2 linked regions of the Oleomonas cavernae genome follow. The protein of the gene in region 2 binds, or shares a complex with, the protein of the main gene of each other region. Links are inferred from orthologs where the notes say so. Each region holds a gene or a part of one and is shown on either strand. Other genes may lie near its edges.

Region 1 (4,414 bases), on a different replicon or contig from region 2:
CGCGAGACGCCGGAACGGGTGGCGGCGATCGGCAGCCGCTTCGGCCTACCCGTGATGAAGGCGGTCGGGATCGCCGGCCCGGAGGATGTGGCGATCGCGCACGCCCACGAGGTGGTGGCCGACCTGTTGCTCCTCGACGCCAAACCGCCTAAGAAAGGCCTTCCCGGGGGGAATGGCCTGGTTTTCGACTGGCAGCTTATTGCCGGCGAGGCCTGGAAAAAGCCCTGGTTCCTGGCTGGCGGCCTGACGCCCGACAATGTCACCCTGGCGATCCGCACGGCGGGCGCCCCGGCGGTGGACGTGTCGAGCGGCGTCGAGCGTGCCCCGGGGGTGAAGGATCTCGACCTGATCGCGGCATTCCTGGCCGCGGTCGCGTCCGTTGAAGGATGATTTGATGGCCAAGGCGCCCCTGACGACGCCCAATTCCTACCGTGAAGGCCCCGACGAGCAGGGTCACTTCGGCATCTATGGCGGCCGTTATGTCGCCGAGACCTTGATGCCGCTGATCCTGGACCTGGAGAAGGCCTACGAGACCGCGCGCCACGATCCCGCCTTCCGCAGCGAACTCGACTATTTCCTGGAACATTACGTCGGCCGGCCCAGCCCGCTCTATTTCGCACAGCGCCTGACGGAGCACTTCGGCGGCGCCAAGATCTACCTGAAGCGCGAAGAGCTGAACCATACCGGCGCGCACAAGATCAACAATTGCATGGGCCAGATCCTGCTGGCCCGGCGCATGGGCAAGACGCGCATCATCGCCGAGACCGGGGCCGGCCAGCACGGCGTCGCCACCGCCACCGTGGCCGCCCGCTTCGGCCTGCCCTGTACCATCTACATGGGCAAGACCGACATCGAGCGGCAAAGCCCCAATGTCTTCCGCATGAAGCTGCTGGGCGCCGAGGTGATCCCGGTGACCAGCGGTTCGCAGACCCTGAAGGACGCCATGAACGAGGCGTTGCGCGACTGGGTCACCCGCGTCGACGAGACCTTCTACATCATCGGCACGGTCGCCGGCCCTCACCCCTACCCGGCCATGGTGCGCGATTTCCAGGCGGTGATCGGCACCGAGGCCAAGGCCCAGATGTTCAAGGCGGAAGGCCGCCTGCCCGATACCCTGGTCGCCTGTGTCGGCGGCGGTTCCAATGCCATCGGCCTGTTCTATCCCTTCCTGGACGACAAGACGGTGGCAATCGATGCCGTCGAGGCCGCCGGCCACGGTATCGAGACCGGCAAGCACGCCGCCTCGCTGGCCGCCGGGCGGCCGGGCGTGCTGCACGGCAACCGCACCTATCTGCTGCAGGACGACGACGGCCAGATCATCGAGGCGCATTCGATCTCGGCCGGGCTCGACTATCCCGGCATCGGCCCGGAACATTCCTGGTTGCACGACATCGGCCGGGTGAATTTCGTCTCGGCCACCGACATGGAGGCGCTGGACGCCTTCCAGCTCTGCGCCAAGCTCGAAGGCATCATCCCGGCGCTGGAATCGGCCCATGCCCTGGCCCATGTCGGCCGCATCGCGCCCAAGCTGCCCAAGGACCACATCATCCTGGTCAACCTGAGCGGCCGGGGCGACAAGGACATCTTCACCGTCGCCAGCGCGCTTGGAGCGAAATTGTGACCGTCGCCCGTATCGATGCCCGTTTCGCTGCCCTGAAGGACGAAGGCCGCCCCGGCCTGGTGGTGTTCGTGACCGCCGGCGACCCGGACCTGGAAACCTCGCTGGAGGTGATCAAGGCCCTGCCCGCGGCAGGGGCCGACGTGATCGAGATCGGCATGCCCTTCACCGATCCCATGGCCGACGGCCCGGCGATCCAGGCCAGCGGCCTGCGGGCCCTGGGCGGCGGGCAGACCCTGCGCAAGACGCTGGACCTGGTGCGGCGTTTCCGCGAGGGCGACAAGGCCACGCCGATCATCCTGATGGGCTACTACAACCCGATCTATTCCTATGGCGTGCCGAAGTTCCTGGCCGATGCCAACGCCGCCGGCATCGACGGGCTGATCGTGGTCGACCTGCCGGCCGAGGAAGACGACGAGTTGTGCCTGCCGGCGCTGGCGGCAGAGATCGCCTTCATCCGCCTGGCGACGCCCACCACCGACGACAAGCGCCTGCCCACGGTGCTGACCAATACCAGCGGCTTCGTCTACTACGTCTCGATCACCGGCATCACCGGCGCGGCCAGCCCCGATGCCACCAAGGTGGGGGCCGCGGTCGCGCGCATCCGCCGCCATACCGACCTGCCGATCGCGGTGGGCTTTGGTATCAATTCGCCCGAGCAGGCGGCAGCGATCGTCGAATATGCCGACGCGGCGGTGGTCGGCAGTGCCGTGGTCTCGCTGATCGGCAAGGCCGCGGCGGAAGGTGTTTCGGGCGCGCCGGTGGCGGCCCGGGTCAGTGAATTCGTGGCGCGTCTGGCCGCCGGCGTGCGCGGCGTGAAGCGCAACGCCGCCTAACAGTTCGAGGATCCAAGCATGGCGAATTGGCTGAACGACGTCGTCCGTCCCAAGATCCGGGCCGCCTTCGTCAAGCGCGACACGCCCGACAACCTGTGGACCAAGTGCCCCGGTTGCGGCCAGATGCTGTTCCACCGCGAACTGGCCGAGAACCTGAACGTCTGCCACCATTGCGGTCACCACATGCGCTTTGGCCTGAGCGAGCGCATCGAGCTGATCCTCGACCCCGGCTTCACCCTGGTGCCGATCCCCGAGGTCCAGCTCGACCCGCTGAAATTCCGCGATGAGAAGCGTTACACCGACCGCCTGAAGGACGCCCGGGCCAAGACCGGGCAGAACGATGCCATGGCGGTGGCCTATGGCACGGTCAACGGCCTGGGTGCCGTCCTGGCGGTACAGAATTTCGCCTTCATGGGCGGCTCCATGGGTCTGGCGGTGGGCGAGGCCCTGATCGCCGCGGCCGAACGGGCCGTCGATCACGGCGTGCCCCTGATCGTGGTTACCGCGGCCGGCGGCGCCCGCATGCAGGAAGGCATTCTCTCCCTGATGCAGATGCCGCGGTCAACCGTCGCGGTCGAAATGCTGCGCGATGCGAAGCTGCCCTATATCGTGGTGCTCACCGATCCGACCACCGGCGGCGTGACAGCGTCGTTCGCCATGCTGGGCGACATCCAGATGGCCGAGCCGGGTGCCCTGATCGGCTTTGCCGGCCAGCGCGTGATCGAGCAGACCATTCGCGAGAAACTGCCCGAAGGCTTCCAGCGTGCCGAATACCTGCTGGAACACGGCATCATCGACATGGTGGTGCCGCGCAAGGAAATGAAGGAACGGCTGACCAAGGTGGTCTCGCTCCTGATGAACCGGCGGCCGCCGCCAGCGGTGAAGCTGCCGGCGCGGGCCTGACCAAAAAAGCCCTCTCCGCCCTTCAGGGGGGAGAGGGTTGGGTGAGGTGGGTCGACGGCGTAGAGCTCACTCGTTCCACCCACCACCTCACCCTTCCCATCGCCTACCGGCGATGGGCCCCTTCCCTCTCCCCCGCAAGCGGCGGAGAGGGATTTTACGGGTTACCATGACCTCCGACCTCGTCCTTGAACGCCTGACCCGGCTGCATCCCAAGAAGATCGACCTGTCGCTGGGGCGGATGGAGCGGCTGCTGGCGCGCCTGGGGCATCCCGAGCGCGACCTGCCGCCGGTGATTCATGTCGCCGGGACCAACGGCAAGGGCTCGACCGTCGCCTATCTGCGCGCGATCGGGGAGGCGGCGGGCCTGCGGGTCCATGCCTATACCTCGCCCCACCTGGTGCGCTTCCACGAGCGCATCCGGCTGGCCGGGCAGTTGATCGACGAGGCGGCGCTGATCGCCCTGCTGGAGGAATGCGAGCGGGCCAATGGCGAGGCGCCGATCACCTTCTTCGAGGTGACCACCGCCGCGGCCTTCCTGGCTTTCGCGCGCAATCCCGCCGACCTGCTGCTGCTCGAGGTCGGCCTGGGCGGGCGGCTGGATGCGACCAATGTGGTGGCGCGGCCGCACTTGAGCGTGATCACACCGGTCGACCTCGACCATCGGGAGTTCCTGGGCGACGACATCAAGGCAATCGCCGCCGAGAAGGCCGGCATCCTGAAGCCCGACGTGCCCGCCGTGATCGGCCCGCAGCCGGCCGAGGCCCTGGGCGTGATCGCGGCGCAGGCGGACCTGCTGGACGCGCCGCTGATCATTGCCGGCATCGATTTCCAATATGCCGCGACCGACGAGGGCTTCCGCTTCGCGCGGCCGGGACAGCCGGCCTGGCACCTGCCACGGCCCAGCCTGGCCGGGCCGCACCAGATCGCCAATGCCGCGACCGCCGCCGCCGCTGCCCTGCTGCTGGACCTGCCGGCGCCGGCGATCGAGGCCGGGATTGCCGGTGCGCAGTGGCCGGCCCGGCTGCAACGCCTGAAAACCGGGCCGCTGGTCGCGCTG
Region 2 (16,855 bases):
TAGCTTACCCATCGCCGACAGCAGGGACGGCCCAAGCGGCCGCTGGAACCCGTGGAACGCAACGCCATACAACTGAAAGCAGTCATCGATACTGCCGTCGACGGCATCGTCATCATCGACGAGAACGGGCTGATCCAACTGTATAACGTTGCGTGCGAGAAGTTGTTCGGCTACCCGGCGGCCGAGACCATCGGCCACAACGTCCGCATGCTGATGCCGGCGCCCTATCGCAGCGAGCACGACGGCTACCTCCACAACTACCGCACCAGCGGCGTGCGCAAGATCATCGGCATCGGCCGCGAGGTGATGGGGCAGCGCAAGGACGGCTCGACCTTCCCCATGGAGCTGTCGGTGGGCGAGGCCGTGGCCGACGGCGCCAAGCTCTATGTCGGCATCATCCGCGACATTTCCGAGCGCAAGAAGGCCGAGGAAGCCCTGCGCACCTCGGAAGAAACCATGCGCGCGCTCATCAATACCGCGGTCGACGGCGTGATGATCATCGACGACCAGGGCCTTGTGCGGATCTACAACCCGGCCTGCCAGCGCCTGTTCGGCTATACCGCCGAGGAGGTGATCGGCAACAACGTGCGCATGCTCATGCCCGCCCCCTACCGTGCTGAACATGATGCCTACCTGGACAACTACCACAACACCGGGCAGCGCAAGATCATCGGCATCGGCCGCGAGGTGGTCGGGCAGCGCAAGGATGGCACCACCTTCCCCATGGAACTGTCGGTCGGCGAGACATTCGCCGAGGGCGAGAAGCTGTTCGTCGGCATCATTCGCGACATCACCGAACGCATTCGCGCGATCGAGGCGGTGACCTCGGCCCGGCAGGCGGAGGAGGCCAACCGGGCCAAGTCCAACTTCCTGGCCACCATGAGCCATGAACTGCGCACCCCCATGAACGGCATCCTGGGCATGACCGGATTGCTGCTGGACACGCCCCTGAGCACCGAACAGCGCAGCTATGCCGAGGCGGTGCAGAATTCGGGCGAGACCTTGATGACCTTGCTCAACAACCTCCTGGATCTGTCCAAGATCGAGGCCGGGCGTTTCGAGCTCTACGATCGGCCGTTCGACCCGGTCGACGTGCTGGACGGGATCGCCGCGATCTGGGAGACCCAGGCCCAGCGCAAGGGCCTGGATTTCTTCGTTTCCAAGGATCTGCGCGGCATCCACCAACTCGTCGGCGACCCCGATCGGCTGCGGCAGATCCTGGTCAACCTGGTCTCGAACGCGGTCAAGTTCACCTCGGCCGGTTTCGTCGCTCTGCGGGTGAAGCGCGAGACCGGCATCGGCCCCAAGGTGCTGCTGCGCTTCGAGATAAAGGATTCCGGCATCGGCATCGACGAGGAGGTACAGGGTCGCCTGTTCCGCAAGTTCGAGCAGGCCGATGCGGCCATCGCCCGCACCTATGGCGGGTCGGGCCTGGGCCTGGCGATCTGCCGGGAAATCGCCGGGCTGATGGGCGGCGACATCGGCGTAACCAGCCAGGCGGGCCGGGGGTCGACCTTCTGGGCAACCTTGCCGTTCGACATGGTTCAGGTCGAAGCGTTCCCGGAGAACACCGCCGCCGGCGCTCCCTCGCGCCAGGCGTTCGCCCCCGCCGCGACCGGCCCGTTGAGAATCCTGATCGCCGAGGATCACCCCTATAACCAGAAATTGATGGTGGCACGGCTCGGCGGCACCGGGCATCGCGTCACCGTGGCCAACAACGGGGTCGAGGCCGTCGAACGCGCGGGCAACGAGACCTACGATCTGATCCTGATGGATGTCCGCATGCCGGAAATGGACGGCATCGAGGCGACGTCGCATATCCGCAAGCTGCCGCATCCCTTCGGCGCCGTGCCGATCATCGCCGTTACCGCCCACGCCATGCGGGGCGACCGCGAGCGCTATATCGAAGCCGGCATGGACGATTACATTTCCAAGCCGGTGGACTTCGCTGCCCTGTCCCAGTTGATCGACAAGGTGCTCGAGCGCCACCGGCGGGTGCCGGTCCCGGCCGATTGAGGCGGCAACTGCCGGGTTTGCACCTGCTGGCCGCTGGCTGTAAGGTGCCATCGCCGCGGGCATGGCGATTCCCGGCGGACTTGCCACTAACAAGCCGGGGGGGCGATGCGGCCGATCGTTCTGGTGCTGAATGGACCCAACCTCAACCTGTTGGGACTCCGGGAACCCCACATCTATGGCCGCGACACCCTTGCCGGGATCAAGGCCATGGTCGAAGCCTGGGGCGAAAGCTTCGGCCTCGAGGTCGAATTTCACCAATCAAATCATGAAGGTGAGCTGATCGACTGGATCCATGCCGCGCGCGGCCGCGCGGCGGGAATCATCATCAATGCCGGCGCCTTCACCCACACCTCGATCGCCCTGATGGATGCGCTGCTGGCGTCCGAAGTACCGGCCATCGAGGTACATCTGAGCAACATCTTCCAGCGCGAGGCCTTCCGGCATCACTCTTATATCGCACTTGCAGCAAAGGGTGTGATATGTGGCCTCGGCGTTCAGGGTTATCTGCTGGCTCTGGAGGCAGTGAAGGGTTTGATCGGCCAGGATCCGCCCCCACGGAACTAACCGGCACCACACGCCGGATTAAAATCGGAGATTCCTTTTGATGGCGAAAATGTCGCTCGACAAGACGCTTATCCGCGAGCTGGCCGAGTTGTTGGCAGAAGCCGATCTGACCGAAATCGAGGTCAGTGAAAATGGCCGTTCCATCCGTGTCGCCCGCCAGGTGACGGTCATCGCCGGTGCGCCGGTTGCCGCCATGGCGCCTGCCGCCGCGGTCGCGGCCTCGACCGGGGCGGGCAATCCGCCGGCCCAGCCCGCCGGCACGCCGGTGACCTCGCCCATGGTCGGCACCGCCTATACGGCGCCCGAACCCGGCGCACCCGATTTCATCAAGCCGGGTGACCGGGTCTCGAAGGGCCAGACCCTGCTGATCGTCGAGGCCATGAAGACCATGAACCCGATTCCCGCGCCCCAGGCCGGGACCGTGGTCAAGGTCGCGGTGGCCAACGGCCAGCCCGTGGAATATGGCGAGATCCTCGTGATCCTCGAGTGAGGTTGAGGACACCCCATGTTCGATAAAGTCATGATCGCCAACCGTGGCGAGATCGCCTTGCGGATCCATCGGGCCTGCAAGGAAATGGGCATCTCGACGGTGGCGGTCCATTCGACCGCCGACGCCGATGCCATGCATGTCCGCCTGGCCGACGAGAGCGTGTGCATCGGCCCGCCGCCGTCGAACAAGAGCTACCTGAACATCCCGGCGCTGATCTCGGCGGCCGAGATCACCAATACCGACGCCATCCACCCCGGCTACGGCTTCCTGTCGGAAAATGCCAACTTCGCCCAGATCGTGGGCGAGCACGGCATCACTTTCATCGGCCCCAAGCCCGAGCACATCCGCGTCATGGGCGACAAGATCGTCGCCAAGAAGACGGCCAAGGAACTGGGCATCCCCGTGGTGCCGGGCTCGGAAGGCGGCGTGACCACCGAGGAACAGGCGATCGAGATCGCCAGGGAGATCGGCTTCCCGGTCCTGATCAAGGCGGCCTCGGGCGGCGGCGGCCGCGGCATGAAGGTCGCGCGCAGCGTCGACGAACTGGCCGTCGCCCTGTCGACCGCGCGGTCCGAGGCCAAGGCGGCCTTCGGCGACGACGCGGTCTATATCGAGAAGTACTTAGGGCAGCCCCGGCACATCGAGATCCAGGTGATCGCCGACAGCTTCGGCAATGTCGTGCATCTGGGCGAGCGCGACTGCTCGCTGCAGCGCCGCCACCAGAAGGTGCTGGAGGAAGCCCCCTCGCCCGCCCTGAACGTCGACGAGCGCAACCGCATCGGCAATGTCGTCGCCGACGCCATGCGTAAGCTGGGCTATCTGGGCGTGGGAACCGTCGAGTTCCTGTACGAGAACGGCGAGTTCTACTTCATCGAAATGAACACGCGCCTGCAGGTCGAACACCCGATCACCGAGGCAGTAACCGGCATCGACGTGGTGCGCGAGCAGATCCGGATCGCCGCCGGCGCGCCCCTGTCGTTCAGCCAGAGCGATATCGAATTCGCCGGCCACGCCATCGAGTGCCGGATCAACGCCGAGAACCCGGTGACCTTCACCCCGTCGCCCGGCCAGATCCTGGACTATCACCCGCCCGGCGGCCCCGGCGTGCGCATCGATTCGGCCGCCTATACCGGCTATCGCATCCCGCCCTATTACGACAGCCTGATCGGCAAGCTGATCGTCCACGGCAAGACCCGCAACGAATGCCTGATGCGGCTGCGCCGGGCGCTGGACGAATATGTCGTGGGCGGCATTGAGACGACGATCCCGCTGCACCAGCGCCTGATCGGCGAGCCCGACTTCCAGAACGGCGACTATCACATCCACTGGCTGGAACAATTCATCGCCCGCACCACCAAGGCGGAGTGAGGCGCAGGCTCAACCCTCGTCGGTTTCGGGCGGTGCGATATCCGCCCGAAGCGAACGCTGGTAGACCAGACCAACGCCGAGGGCCCGGCAACTGACGCGATTGACCCGGAGTCCTCATCCCTGCAAAAATTGTAGAAGCAAGCGGCTGACCTCCTCCGGCTGCTCCTGCTGTACCCAATGTCCGGCACCATCAACCAGATTAGTGCTCCGCCAACGAGTACACGCCACGGTTTGCATTCTCTCGAAGGCACCCGGATTTTGGTAGATACCCCAATCGCTCTTGCCAGCAATGTAGCAAGCGGGCACATCGATCGTACGGCCCGAAAACATCTCGAGCTCCGCCGTGTATTTGCCTTCAGCGCAGCGATACCATTGCAGTCCACCCTGAAATCCGGTCCGACCAAATTCGCGAGCGTACACGTCCAATTCGCCCTCGGTGAGCCACTTGCATGAGTCGATTTCTTGAGCTGATGGCATTTCTTCTGCAACCGTCTCAGCCATCCCTTTCCCGAGATCCATAATGTAATAGGTGGGCATTTTTGCCAGCTCGCTGGCCGTGAACGCGGTTAGTTTGAACGGCTGGTTTTTTTTCCAATCGGCGCTCTTGAAATGATAATATGCGCGCATGAAAGCGTGGATTCCTTGCGGGGCTCTCCACATATTTTCATTGGCCTCGCGTGTTCGGAAATATTGTTGATAGTGCTTTCGCGGTCGGTCTAGCTTTGCGAGGTCTTCAAAGATTTTTGAGGCAGCGGGCGCAACGGCCGGTGCCGTTGTATCGGCCGTATTGAACGGTAGTGGAGGCGAGCCACCAAATGGGGCGCTCATCAGGGCTACCGAACGGAACACGTCGGGGCGGATAATTGCGCAATATGCCGCGACTGGTGAACCGTAGTCATGTCCAACAACCGCGGCCACGGAGCGATAGCCCAGTGCCGAAGTTAATCCCAATGCATCTCTGACAAGGTTCGGAATGCGAAACGAGTCGAGATCGCCATCATACGCGTCATCCCACCCCGTGGTGCGTCCATAGCCCCGTTGATCGGGGGCAACGACGTGATACCCGGCGGCGGCCAAAGGCGGCATTACCTTGCGCCAACTGTAGGCGAGCTCCGGGAAGCCATGCAGGAGCAGGATACACTGGCGTTCCTTGGTCTCAAAACCGGCTTCTAGTACGTGCATCGCAAGACCATTGATGTTGGTGACAATGCGGGAGCGGACACCGGACGGGAGCGTGGAATTTCCGTAGGGCGGCAAGGTAGCTACATCTGTGCGAACGATGGCTGCGCGGATCCGATTTTGGGCGGCTGCCAAATCGCTTGCGGCCGCAGCAGAGACGCCTAGGCGAAGTCTCCGACGTGAAATGCTTGGCTTGCTGTCGGTAGTCGCCCTTTCGGTGTTCATCTCTTTTCTCCTCAAGTTGCCCGCGCGCGTTGCCTCGGCCTTCCAGAAAGACAGCCGCGTAATAGCGGCGGAACCAGCCCATATCCTCAAGGGCGGTGTCGAGGTAGACAACTTCCATCCGTCAACGGCGCTTCAGCGAGATGGCGGGCTTGGGCGCCGGCACTTCACCAGGGGTGTCCCAGCTTTCCATCCACCGGTGAACGGCCCCTTGCGACACGAACATGCCTTCGTCGGCCTTCGCGACGGCGTCTTTGGCCATCTGGCGCTTAGCTTCCGTGCTGGCCCGCAGATTCTCGATCGCCTGCGTGGCGATCCAGGCGGCCGAGCGGTCCTGCCGTTCGGCCTCGCGCTCGAGCCACGCCTTAAGGTCAGGATCAAGGCGCAAAGAGAAGCGGGAACTGGACATTGCGACCGACTTCCTTCGCTGGTCTAAAGCGTCAGACAATGTCCGACATTGTACGCCACTGTCCGATGGCCTCAACCCAACGGGCCGCCCTGGTGGGTCCTGCGGCATCCTTCGGCTGTAAATGCGACAAGGGCTCCGCTACGCTTGCGGCCGATGACAGAACTCACCCCCGCCCTATTGCTGCGTGCCTATGCCGCCGGCATCTTCCCGATGGCGGACCACGTCAAGGATCAGGAGCTGTTCTGGGTCGATCCCGATTGGCGCGGCGTCCTGCCGCTCGACCGTTTCCATATCCCGCGCAGCCTGGCCAAGGTGGTGCGCAGCGACCAGTTCCAGGTCACCATTGATCGTGACTTTGCCGCGGTCATCGCCGCTTGCGCGGCCTCGGCCCCGGGCGCCGGTCGACCTGGATCAGCCACCGCATTCGCGCCATGTACGAGGCGCTCTATGAACAGGGCCATGCCCACAGCGTGGAAACCCGCCTCGACGGCCGCCTGGTGGGCGGGCTCTACGGCGTGCGGCTGGGCGCCGCCTTCTTCGGCGAGAGCATGTTCAGCCGCGAGACCGATGCCTCGAAGGTCGCGCTGGTGCATCTGGTGGCGCGCCTGCAGGTCGGCGGTTTTCGCCTGCTCGATACCCAGTTCGTCACCAGCCACCTGATGCGCTTCGGCGCGGTCGAGGTCCCGCGCGAGACCTATCGCAAACGCCTGGCCGACGCCGTCGGCGGTTCGCCCGGCGAGTTCTTCGCGATGCCTCAGGGACTGCCGGGGGCCGCGGTCTTGCAGGCGGTGACCCAGACGTCATAGACCGGATGCTCGAGCGCCGACAAGGCCGGGCTCGACGCGAACATCCAGCCGGAAAAGACGGCGACCGCCGGCTGGCCGGGCGGGGTATCGGCGATTTCCAGGAAGGCCGAAGCCTCGGGCTTCTCGTCGGGCGGCGGGATCACGCATTTGCGCACGCGGATCGTCAGGGTCCCGAAGGTCGCCGTGCCGTCGAGCGGCACCTCGATCGTCGAGATACGGGCGGTGACCTTGTCCAGGCCCTGCAGCACGACGCCGACGACGCGGCCGGGCGTAGCGGGCAGCACGGGGACGGCGACGCCGCCGGCGGCGGGCGGCGGCGGGGGCGGCACCTCGGCGTCGCTGGGGACATCCTCGACCGGCGGGGCCGGGTCGGCAGGCTCGACCGGTTCGGCCGGCGGCGCGGCATCGCCCGGTGCCGGGGCCTGTGCCCAGCCGGAACCGGCGCCCAGCAGCGCAATCGCCGTCACCAGGGCAAAGGTGGTCGTCGGCCGCCTGCTGCGCACAATGATGCCTTAGGGGTTGGCCGGCGCCGGGGCCGGGCTGCCGCCGCCGGCGTTGCTGCCGTCGGCCGAACCGAAGACGGCACGGCTGATCAGCCCCATCAGGTCGACCGAGCTCTGCGTGTATTTGATCTCGCCGCCGGCCTGCAGCGGCTTGTCGCTGCCGCCCGGCTCGATCGCGATATAGGCGCCGCCCAGCAGGCCCTCCGAGGCGATCTTGGCCGAGCTGTCGTCAGGCAGTTCGATGCCGGCGGAGATGCTGAGGTGGACGGTGGCGCGGTAGGTCTTGGGGTCCAGGAGCTGGGCGGTCACGCTGCCGACCTTGATGCCGCTGATGCGCACGTCGGCCCCGGTCGGCAGGCCGTCAACCCGATCGAAGCGCGCCACCACATCGTAACCGCCACCGGTCCTGGCGCCGACATTGGTATAGGCGAAAATGAGAAACACCGCGGCCACGCCGATGACGACGGCGCCAATCAGGGTTTCGACCAGGTTCGAACTCATGGACTTGAACTTCCCTCGGCTTTGCGGCGGATTCGAGGCCGATCAGACCGGCGTCCAGGGCTCGTAGTCGCCGGTGGCGCGGGCGCGATGACCCGCGGTCGCCAGGCTCCCGGGGGGTGGTAGGCCGCGGCCGTACCGGTCAGGTTGGGCTGGTGCGGCTTTTCCCAGGTCTTCACCGGCAGCGGCTGTTCCGAGGGCGGCAGCGCGCTCATACCATGGAGCCAGGCATGCCATTCCGGCGGGATGCGGGTGGCATCGATCTCGCCGTTGTAGATCACCCAGCGGCGATCGCCGCCACGCTCGCGGTAATATTTGTTGCCCTGATCGTCCTTGCCGACGGCCTCGCCCTTGCGGCTGGTGAACCAGGCGGTCCCCAGGGTCGAATCGTGCCACCAGGTCAAGGCGCGCAAAAGGAACTTCATGGCCTGTCCGAACAGTGAAGGGTGTCTTGGCTTGTCCGCTCTTCTACCCTGCCAGGGGCCGGTAACGCAAATGCGAAACCCGGCCGTCACTTCAGCGTAAGAGGCAGGCCGGCCGCCAGGAACAGAACCCTGCCGGCGCGCGCGGCCAGGCGTTGATTCAGGCGCCCCGCCTCGTCGCGGAAGGCGCGGGCCAGGGCGTTGTCGGGCACGATGCCCAGCCCCACCTCGTTGGCGACCAGCACCACCGGCGCCGCGCGGCGGTCGAGCGCCGCTTCCAGGGCTTCGATGGCCGCCGTGATACCGTGCTCACCCAGCATCAGGTTGGTGAGCCAGAGGGTGAGGCAATCGACCAGGACCGTGGCCCCGGCAGGCGCGGCATCGAGCGCGCCCGCCAGGTCGAGCGGGGCCTCGACCGTCTGCCAGCCGTCGGCACGATCGGCCCGATGCCGGGCGATGCGCGCCACCATCTCGTCGTCAAAGGCCTGGGCCGTGGCGACATAGACCCAGGGCGCCGGGCCGGCGGTGACCAAACCCTCGGCATAGCGGCTCTTGCCCGATCGGGCGCCGCCCAGGACGAGCGTGAGGGGAATCGACATGGAGACTTCCAGCTTGGCTGCGCGCCCTTATAGTTTCGCACGAGACAGTGCGAAATGGCGAAGACACCGCCGGCAGGGCTGATGATCAACAAGCTGGAATTTCTTCTCGCCCTGTCGCGGGAACGCCACTTCGGCCGTGCCGCCGAGGCCTGCGGCGTCACCCAGCCGACCTTGTCGGCGGGGTTGAAGCAGATCGAGGGCGAATTGGGCGTCCTGCTGGTGCAGCGTGGCTCGCGCTTCCAGGGCTTCACGCCCGAGGGCGAGCGCGTGCTGGAATGGGCGCGCCGGCTGGTGGCCGATTCCCGGGCCATGTTCCAGGAGGTCGCGGCGATGAAGCAGGGCCTGGCCGGCCACATCAAGATCGCGGCGATCCCCACCGCCCTGCCGATGGTGCCCCTGCTGACCACGCCGTTCCGGGCGCTGTACCCGAAGGTGAATTTCACCATCCTGTCGCGCACCTCGGTCGAGGTCCTGGGCCTGCTGGAAAACCTGGAGATCGACGCCGGCCTCACCTACCTCGACAACGAGCCGCTGGGCCGGGTCACCACCGTGCCGCTCTATGACGAGCACTACCGCCTGCTGACCGCCCCGAACGCGGCCCTGGGCGACCGCGAACGGGTCACCTGGGCCGAGGTCGGCCAGGTGCCGCTGTGCCTGCTGACCCCCGACATGCAGAACCGGCGCATCATCGACCGCCTGCTGCGCGCGGCAGGCAGCGTCCCCTCGCCCACACTCGAGTCCAATTCGATGATCGTGCTCTTTGCCCATGTCCGCACCGGCCAATGGGCCAGCGTCATGCCGGCCAAGCTGGCGGATGCCCTGGGGCTGCCCGATCATGTGCGCTCGATCCCCATCATCAGCCCCGATGCCGCCCATACCATCGGCCTGGTGGTGCCGCACCGCGAGCCGATGACGCCCTTGACCGCCGCCCTGGTGCACCAGGCCCAGGTGATCGCGCCGACCATTCCCGATGACGACGTGGGGTAATGGCATCGATACGGTGCGTCCTTCGAGACGGCCCTCCGGGCCTCCTCAGGATGAGGAAAATCTTTTTGACATTAAAGACTTACCTCATCCTGAGGAGCCGTCGAAGACGGCGTCTCGAAGGACGCACAGTGCTGATCCATCTGTTATCCTCGACGGCGTGATAGGGGGACATCCCATGACCCAGCAGACACCCTGGTTCCTGATCCTGAAGCCCGGTGACGAAAACCTGCCGGGGTCACCCTGGCACCGGGCCGGCGCGCACTCGCGGGGCAAGGTCGTGGTGCTGCCGGTGTGGCCCATGGGCTGGGTGCTGCTGGGCGCCTTCATCGCCTCGATCATCGCCGTGCCGCTGGTCATCTGGCTGGTGCTGTTCACGGGCGACATGGTCGATGTCGTCCTTGCCGCCGTCCTCACCGTGATCGCCGTGGGCGGTGATATTCTGGCGTTAATCTTTCTGATCAAAAATACCAGCGCAAGATGGACACCCGAATTGGCCGCCAGCCTGAAGGCCCGGCAGGATCGATAGAGGCGTTCTATCGCAACACGCGTTTTACCCCCTTGATCTCAATGGCTGATCAACCCAGCCTAGGGGTCGGAAGCGTCAAGTTGAGGCTGGAGAGTCAATGCCCCAGGCGGGATTGGTCAATGCCGAGCGCATTGCCGAGGTCATCGAGCACTACGCTCACATGGAGGGCGCGGCACTGCCCATGCTGCATGGCCTGCAGGAGCGCTTTGGCCATGTGCCCGAGGCTGCCGTGCCCATGGTGGCCGAGGCATTGAACCGCTCGCGCGCCGAGATCCACGGCGTCGTCACCTTCTATCACGATTTCCGCGAGGCGCCGGCCGGGCGCCACGTGGTCAAGGTCTGCCGGGCCGAGGCCTGCCAGTCGATGGGCGGCGAGGCCGTTGCCGCGCGCCTGGCAAGCCAACTGGGTGTCGGCTGGGGCGAGACCTCGCCCGATGGCCGGGTAACCCTCGAGGCGACCTATTGCCTGGGCCTGTGCGCCTGCGCCCCCTCGGCCATGGTCGACGGGCAATTGATCGGCCGGCTGGACAGCGACGCCGCCGATGCGATCGTGGCGGAGGTGGCGCGATGACCGTCACCATCTACGTCCCCCGCGACGCCGGGGCGCTGGCCGTCGGCGCCGACGCGGTGGCGGCGGCGATCACCAAGGAAGCCGCAGCCCGGGGTATCAGCGTTCGCCTGGTGCGCAACGGCTCGCGCGGGCTCTACTGGCTGGAACCCCTGGTCGAGGTGGAGACCCTGGCGGGCCGTGTCGCCTATGGCCCGGTGCAGGCCCGTGACATCCCCGGCCTGTTCGAGCAGGGCCTGTCGCAGGGCCGCGGCGACAGCCTTGGCCTGACGGAAGAGATCCCCTTCCTGAAGCGCCAGACCCGTTTCACCTTCGCCCGCTGCGGCATCACCGATCCCCTGTCGCTGGACGACTACCGCGCCCATGACGGCCTCAAAGGCCTGGCGCGGGCGGTGGCGATGACGCCGGCGGAAATCGTCGCGGAGGTCACCCGGTCGGGCCTGCGCGGGCGCGGCGGGGCGGGCTTTCCCACCGGCATCAAGTGGAAGACGGTGATGGACGCCAGGGGCGCCCAGAAATACATCGTCGCCAATGCCGACGAGGGCGACAGCGGCACCTTCGCCGACCGCATGCTGATGGAGGGCGATCCCTTCGTTCTGATCGAGGGCATGGCCATCGCCGGCCTCGCCGTGGGCGCCACCAAGGGTTACATCTACACCCGGTCGGAATATCCCCATGCCATCGCGGTGATGAACCAGGCGCTGGAGATCGCCCGCGCGGCCGGCATCCTGGGGCCGGACGTGCTGGGCAGCGGCCGGGCCTATGACATGGAAGTGCGGGTCGGCGCCGGCGCCTATGTCTGCGGCGAGGAAACCGCCCTGCTGGAGAGCCTGGAGGGCAAGCGCGGCCAGGTCCGCGCCAAGCCGCCCCTGCCCGCCCACCAGGGCCTGTTCGGCAAGCCGACCGTGATCAACAACGTGATCTCGCTGGCCTCGGTCCCCTTCATCCTGGACCAGGGCGCGGAAGCCTACGCCGCCGTCGGCATGGGCCGGTCGCGCGGGACCATGCCGATCCAACTGGCCGGCAACATCCGTCATGGCGGGCTCTACGAGGTCGGCTTTGGCGTGACGCTGGGCGACCTGGTCGAGGAGATCGGCGGCGGCACGGCCACCGGCCGGCCGGTGAAGGCGGTGCAGGTAGGCGGCCCGCTGGGCGCCTATTTTCCCCCGGCCCTGTTCGACACGCCGTTCGACTACGAAGCCTTTGCCGCCCGCGACGGCCTGATCGGCCACGGCGGCGTGGTGGTATTCGACGACACGGTGCAGATGGCTAAACAGGCCCGCTTCGCCATGGAATTCTGCGCGATCGAGAGCTGCGGCAAGTGCACGCCCTGCCGCATCGGCTCGACCCGCGGGGCCGAGACGGTGGACAAGATCATGGCCGGGATCGAGCCGGCGGCCAATCTGGCCCTGCTCGAAGACCTGTGCAACACCATGAAATTCGGTTCGCTCTGCGCCCTGGGCGGTTTCACGCCCTATCCGGTGATGAGCGCGATCAACCATTTTCCCGACGACTTCGTGGCGCCACCCCGCGCCCAGGCCGCCGAGTAAGGAGACAGCCCATGTCCCTCGTCGAAGAAATCGACTACGGCACGCCGGCCTCGAAGGCCCAGGCCACCGTCCACCTGACCATCGACGGCAACGCCGTGACAGTGCCGGCCGGTACCTCGATCATGCGTGCCGCCAAGGAGATGGGCACCAAGATCCCCAAGCTGTGCGCGACCGACATGGTCGAGGCTTTCGGGTCGTGCCGCATGTGCCTGGTCGAGATCGAGGGCCGCAACGGCACCCCGGCCTCGTGCACCACGCCGGTCATGGACGGCATGGTGGTGCGCACCCAGACCGATCGCCTGAAGCGTCTGCGCAAGGGCGTGATGGAACTCTATATCTCCGACCATCCGCTCGACTGCCTGACCTGTGCCGCCAATGGCGACTGCGAATTGCAGGACATGGCCGGCGCGGTCGGCCTGCGCGACGTGCGCTACGGCTATGCCGGCGACAATCACCTGGGCATGACCAAGGATACGTCCAACCCCTATTTCGACTACGACCCGTCCAAGTGCATCGTCTGTTCGCGCTGCGTGCGGGCCTGCGAGGAAGTCCAGGGCACCTTTGCCCTGACCATCGAGGCGCGCGGTTTCGAGAGCCGGGTGTCGCCCGGCATGCACGAGCAGTTCCTCGATTCCGAGTGCGTTTCGTGCGGGGCCTGCGTCCAGGCCTGCCCGACCGCGACCTTGACCGAGAAATCGGTGATCGAGATCGGCCAGCCGGAGCATTCCGTGGTCACCACCTGCGCCTATTGCGGGGTGGGCTGCACCTTCAAGGCCGAGATGCGGGGCGAGGAACTGGTCCGCATGGTGCCGTTCAAGGACGGCAAGGCCAATCGCGGCCATTCCTGCGTCAAGGGCCGCTTCGCCTGGGGTTACGCGACCCACAAGGAGCGGATCCTGAACCCGATGGTGCGGGCCAAGATCACCGATCCCTGGCAGGAAGTGACCTGGGACGAGGCCTTCGCTCATGTCGCCGCCGAGTTCAAGCGCATCCAGGCCAAGTACGGCAAGGAATCGATCGGCGGCATCACCTCGTCACGCTGCACCAACGAGGAGACCTACCTGGTTCAGAAGCTGATCCGGGCGGGCTTCGGCAACAACAATGTCGATACCTGCGCCCGGGTCTGCCATTCGCCCACCGGCTATGGCCTGAAGACCACTTTCGGCACCTCGGCCGGCACCCAGGATTTCGACTCGGTCGAACATGCCGACGTGGTCATGATCATCGGCGCCAACCCGACCGACGGCCACCCGGTGTTCGCCTCGCGCCTGAAAAAGCGCCTGCGCCAGGGTGCCAAGCTGATCATCGTCGATCCCCGGCGCATCGACCTGGTGCGCACGCCCCATGTCGAGGCGGCGCACCACCTGCCCCTGCGCCCCGGCACCAATGTCGCGGTCGTCACCGCGCTGGCCCATGTCGTGGTGACGGAAGGCCTGGTCGACGAGGCCTTCGTGCGCGAGCGCTGCGATTGGTCGGAATTCCAGGATTGGGCCGCCTTCGTCTCCGACCCGCGCCACGGCCCGGAAGAGGTCGAGAAGCTGTCGGGCGTGCCGGCCGACGAGATCCGCCAGGCCGCGCGGCTGTTTGCCACCGGCGGCAACGGCGCGATCTATTACGGCTTAGGGGTAACCGAGCACAGCCAGGGCTCGACCACCGTGATGGCGATCGCCAACCTGGCAATGGCGACCGGCAACATCGGCCGCGAGGGTGTCGGCGTGAACCCGCTGCGCGGCCAGAACAATGTCCAGGGCGCCTGCGACATGGGCTCGTTCCCGCATGAGCTGCCCGGCTACCGCCACATCTCGGACGATGCCACCCGTGACATCTTCGAGAAGCTGTGGGGGGTTACGCTCAACAACGAGCCGGGCCTGCGCATTCCCAACATGTTCGATGCCGCCCTCGAAGGCACTTTCATGGGCATGTACATCCAGGGCGAGGACATCGTCCAGTCCGACCCCAACACGACCCACGTCACCGCGGCGCTCAGCGCGATGGAATGCATCGTCGTCCACGACCTGTTCCTGAACGAGACCGCGGACTATGCCCACGTCTTCCTGCCGGGTTCGAGCTTCCTGGAGAAGGACGGCACCTTCACCAATGCCGAGCGGCGCATCAACCGCGTGCGCAAGGTGATGAGCCCGAAGAACGGCCTGGCCGACTGGGAAGTGACGCAGGCCCTGGCCCGGGCCATGGGCATGAGGATGGACTATGCCCATCCGTCGCAGATCATGGACGAGATCGCGGCCACCACGCCCAGCTTCGCCGGCGTCTCCTATGCCAAGCTCGACGAATTGGGCTCGGTGCAATGGCCGTGCAACGAGAAGGCGCCGGAAGGCACGCCGGTGATGCACATCGGCGGCTTTGCCGGCGGCAAGGGCAAGTTCGTCATCACCGAATATGTGCCCACGGACGAGAAGACCGGCCCGCGCTTCCCCCTGCTGCTGACCACCGGCCGTATTCTCAGCCAGTACAATGTCGGCGCCCAGACCCGGCGGACCCAGAACGTGGTCTGGCACGGCGAGGACCGCCTGGAGATCCACCCCCACGACGCCGAGCAGCGTGGGGTGAAGGAGGGCGACTGGGTGAAGCTGCAAAGCCGCTCGGGCGAGACCTCCCTGCGCGCGCTGATCACCGACCGCGTGGCACCGGGCGTGGTCTACACCACCTTCCACCACCCCGACACCCAGGCCAATGTCATCACCAGCGAATTCTCCGACTGGGCCACCAACTGCCCCGAATACAAGGTGACCGCGGTGCAGGTCTCGCCCTCCAACGGCCCGACCGACTGGCAGGAGCAATACCGCGAGCATTCGGCGCAGGCCCGCCGGATCATCCCGGGCCGGGACGCGGCGGAGTGATCGGGATGGTTAAGCTCCCCGGCCCCGCTACACAAAGCCCTCTCCTCCACGGGAGGAGAGGGTTGGGTGAGGAGGTCGTGGGGGCAAAATGCCGGCATCTCGAGACGGCCCGACCCACCTCCCCCAACCCCTCGCCTGCCAAGCGGGCGGAGGGGAGTAGAAAATCAAGTTTGCTGACCGTCATCCCGGCGCAGGCCGGGATCCATTCTGGGGCAGCGCGCGATGTCGCAATGGATCCCGGCCTTCGCCGGGATGACCGCCGTTTTGGAGGGCCTTGCCATGCAGGCTGAAAAGCTCGTCTACATGGCCAACCAGATCGCCGCCTTCTTCAAGGCCCAGGGCGAGGCCAAGGCGCCGGCCGGGATCGCCGACCATATGGCAAAATTCTGGGATCCCCGGATGCGCAAGGCCATCCTTGCCCATGAGGCCACTGGGGGTGAAGGCCTTGATCCCCTCGCCCTCAAGGCATTGGACTTGCTGAAGCCCAAGCAGGCCTGAACGCCGGACGATGATTGACCTGTCGCGGCCCGCAGCCTAAAGCGGGTTGGCGAGGGTCCCGACGATGAACGACAGAATCAGTCCGGCAGTGTGCATTTCGCCCGAACCCATCGAGCTTGGCGAATTCACCGATGCCGCGGCGGCGGTGGCCCGGCTCGAAGCGATCTACGCCCGCAATACCGCCTTCATCCGCGGCTATTTCGAGGCCTTCCTGAAGGGCGAGGTGCCGCAGGGCCGGGTTCGCGCCTGCTATCCCCAGTTGCGCTTTACCACGACCAGTTTCGGCCAGGTCGACTCGCGCCTGTCCTATGGCCATGTCCCGGCGCCGGGCGTCTACGAGACGACGATCTCCCAGCCCGACCTGTTCCGCAATTACCTGACCGAGCAGCTTGCGCTGCTGGTCGGCAATCACGGCATGCCGGTCGAGGTGAGCGAGAGCGAGGTGCCCATCCCCCTGCACTTCGCCCTGCCCGAAGGCGCCCATGTGGAAGGTGCCGTGGCCGAGGCCCTGCCCCGCCCGTTGCGCGATGTCTTCGATGTGCCCGACCTGTCGATCACCGACGATGCCATCGTCAATGGCACCTTGCAGTTCCCCTTCGGTGCACCGCTGCCGCTGGCGCCGTTCACGGCGCCGCGGGTGGATTACTCGCTGCACCGGCTGCGTCACTACACCGCCACCTCGCCGGTGCATTTCCAGAACTTCGTGCTGTTCACCAACTACCAGTTCTATGTCGACGAATTCACCGCCCGGGCCCGCGCCCTGATGGCCAGCGGCGACGGCGAATACACGGC

What was found.
Region 1: the proteins of accC (region 2) and accD are in contact, whole or in part, in a solved structure (PDB 8UXZ), measured with the Escherichia coli proteins. The link is inferred for Oleomonas cavernae from one-to-one orthologs.

What each region holds. Positions count from the first base shown.
Region 1 is NZ_QYUK01000008.1:83,044-87,457, forward strand. The notes cover bases 1,535-4,414. They hold accD (acetyl-CoA carboxylase, carboxyltransferase subunit beta), read left to right. Parts: upstream 1,535-2,472; coding sequence 2,473-3,357; downstream 3,358-4,414. Other genes in these bases: trpB (tryptophan synthase subunit beta), read left to right, coding at 1,535-1,621; trpA (tryptophan synthase subunit alpha), read left to right, coding at 1,618-2,454; D3874_RS00625 (bifunctional folylpolyglutamate synthase/dihydrofolate synthase), read left to right, coding at 3,524-4,414. Outside these bases: D3874_RS00605 (phosphoribosylanthranilate isomerase), read left to right, coding at 1-390; more of trpB, read left to right, coding at 395-1,534.
Region 2 is NZ_QYUK01000011.1:1,994,662-2,011,516, forward strand. The notes cover bases 2,391-5,261. They hold accC (acetyl-CoA carboxylase biotin carboxylase subunit), read left to right. Parts: upstream 2,391-3,085; coding sequence 3,086-4,438; downstream 4,439-5,261. Other genes in these bases: aroQ (type II 3-dehydroquinate dehydratase), read left to right, coding at 2,391-2,580; accB (acetyl-CoA carboxylase biotin carboxyl carrier protein), read left to right, coding at 2,621-3,070; D3874_RS13425 (alpha/beta hydrolase), read right to left, coding at 4,553-5,261. Outside these bases: D3874_RS13405 (PAS domain S-box protein), read left to right, coding at 52-2,016; more of aroQ, read left to right, coding at 2,122-2,390; more of D3874_RS13425, read right to left, coding at 5,262-5,842; D3874_RS13430 (CopG family ribbon-helix-helix protein), read right to left, coding at 5,964-6,248; D3874_RS13440 (DUF2155 domain-containing protein), read right to left, coding at 7,003-7,557; outer membrane lipid asymmetry maintenance protein MlaD, read right to left, coding at 7,567-8,058; D3874_RS13450 (NADH:ubiquinone oxidoreductase subunit NDUFA12), read right to left, coding at 8,055-8,480; cobU (bifunctional adenosylcobinamide kinase/adenosylcobinamide-phosphate guanylyltransferase), read right to left, coding at 8,567-9,076; D3874_RS13460 (LysR family transcriptional regulator), read left to right, coding at 9,131-10,063; D3874_RS13465 (hypothetical protein), read left to right, coding at 10,239-10,589; D3874_RS13470 (formate dehydrogenase subunit gamma), read left to right, coding at 10,687-11,160; D3874_RS13475 (NADH-ubiquinone oxidoreductase-F iron-sulfur binding region domain-containing protein), read left to right, coding at 11,157-12,707; fdhF (formate dehydrogenase subunit alpha), read left to right, coding at 12,719-15,565; D3874_RS13485 (formate dehydrogenase subunit delta), read left to right, coding at 15,788-16,063; D3874_RS13490 (AMP nucleosidase), read left to right, coding at 16,128-16,855. UniProt on the Escherichia coli protein: This protein is a component of the acetyl coenzyme A carboxylase complex; first, biotin carboxylase catalyzes the carboxylation of the carrier protein and then the transcarboxylase transfers the carboxyl group to form malonyl-CoA.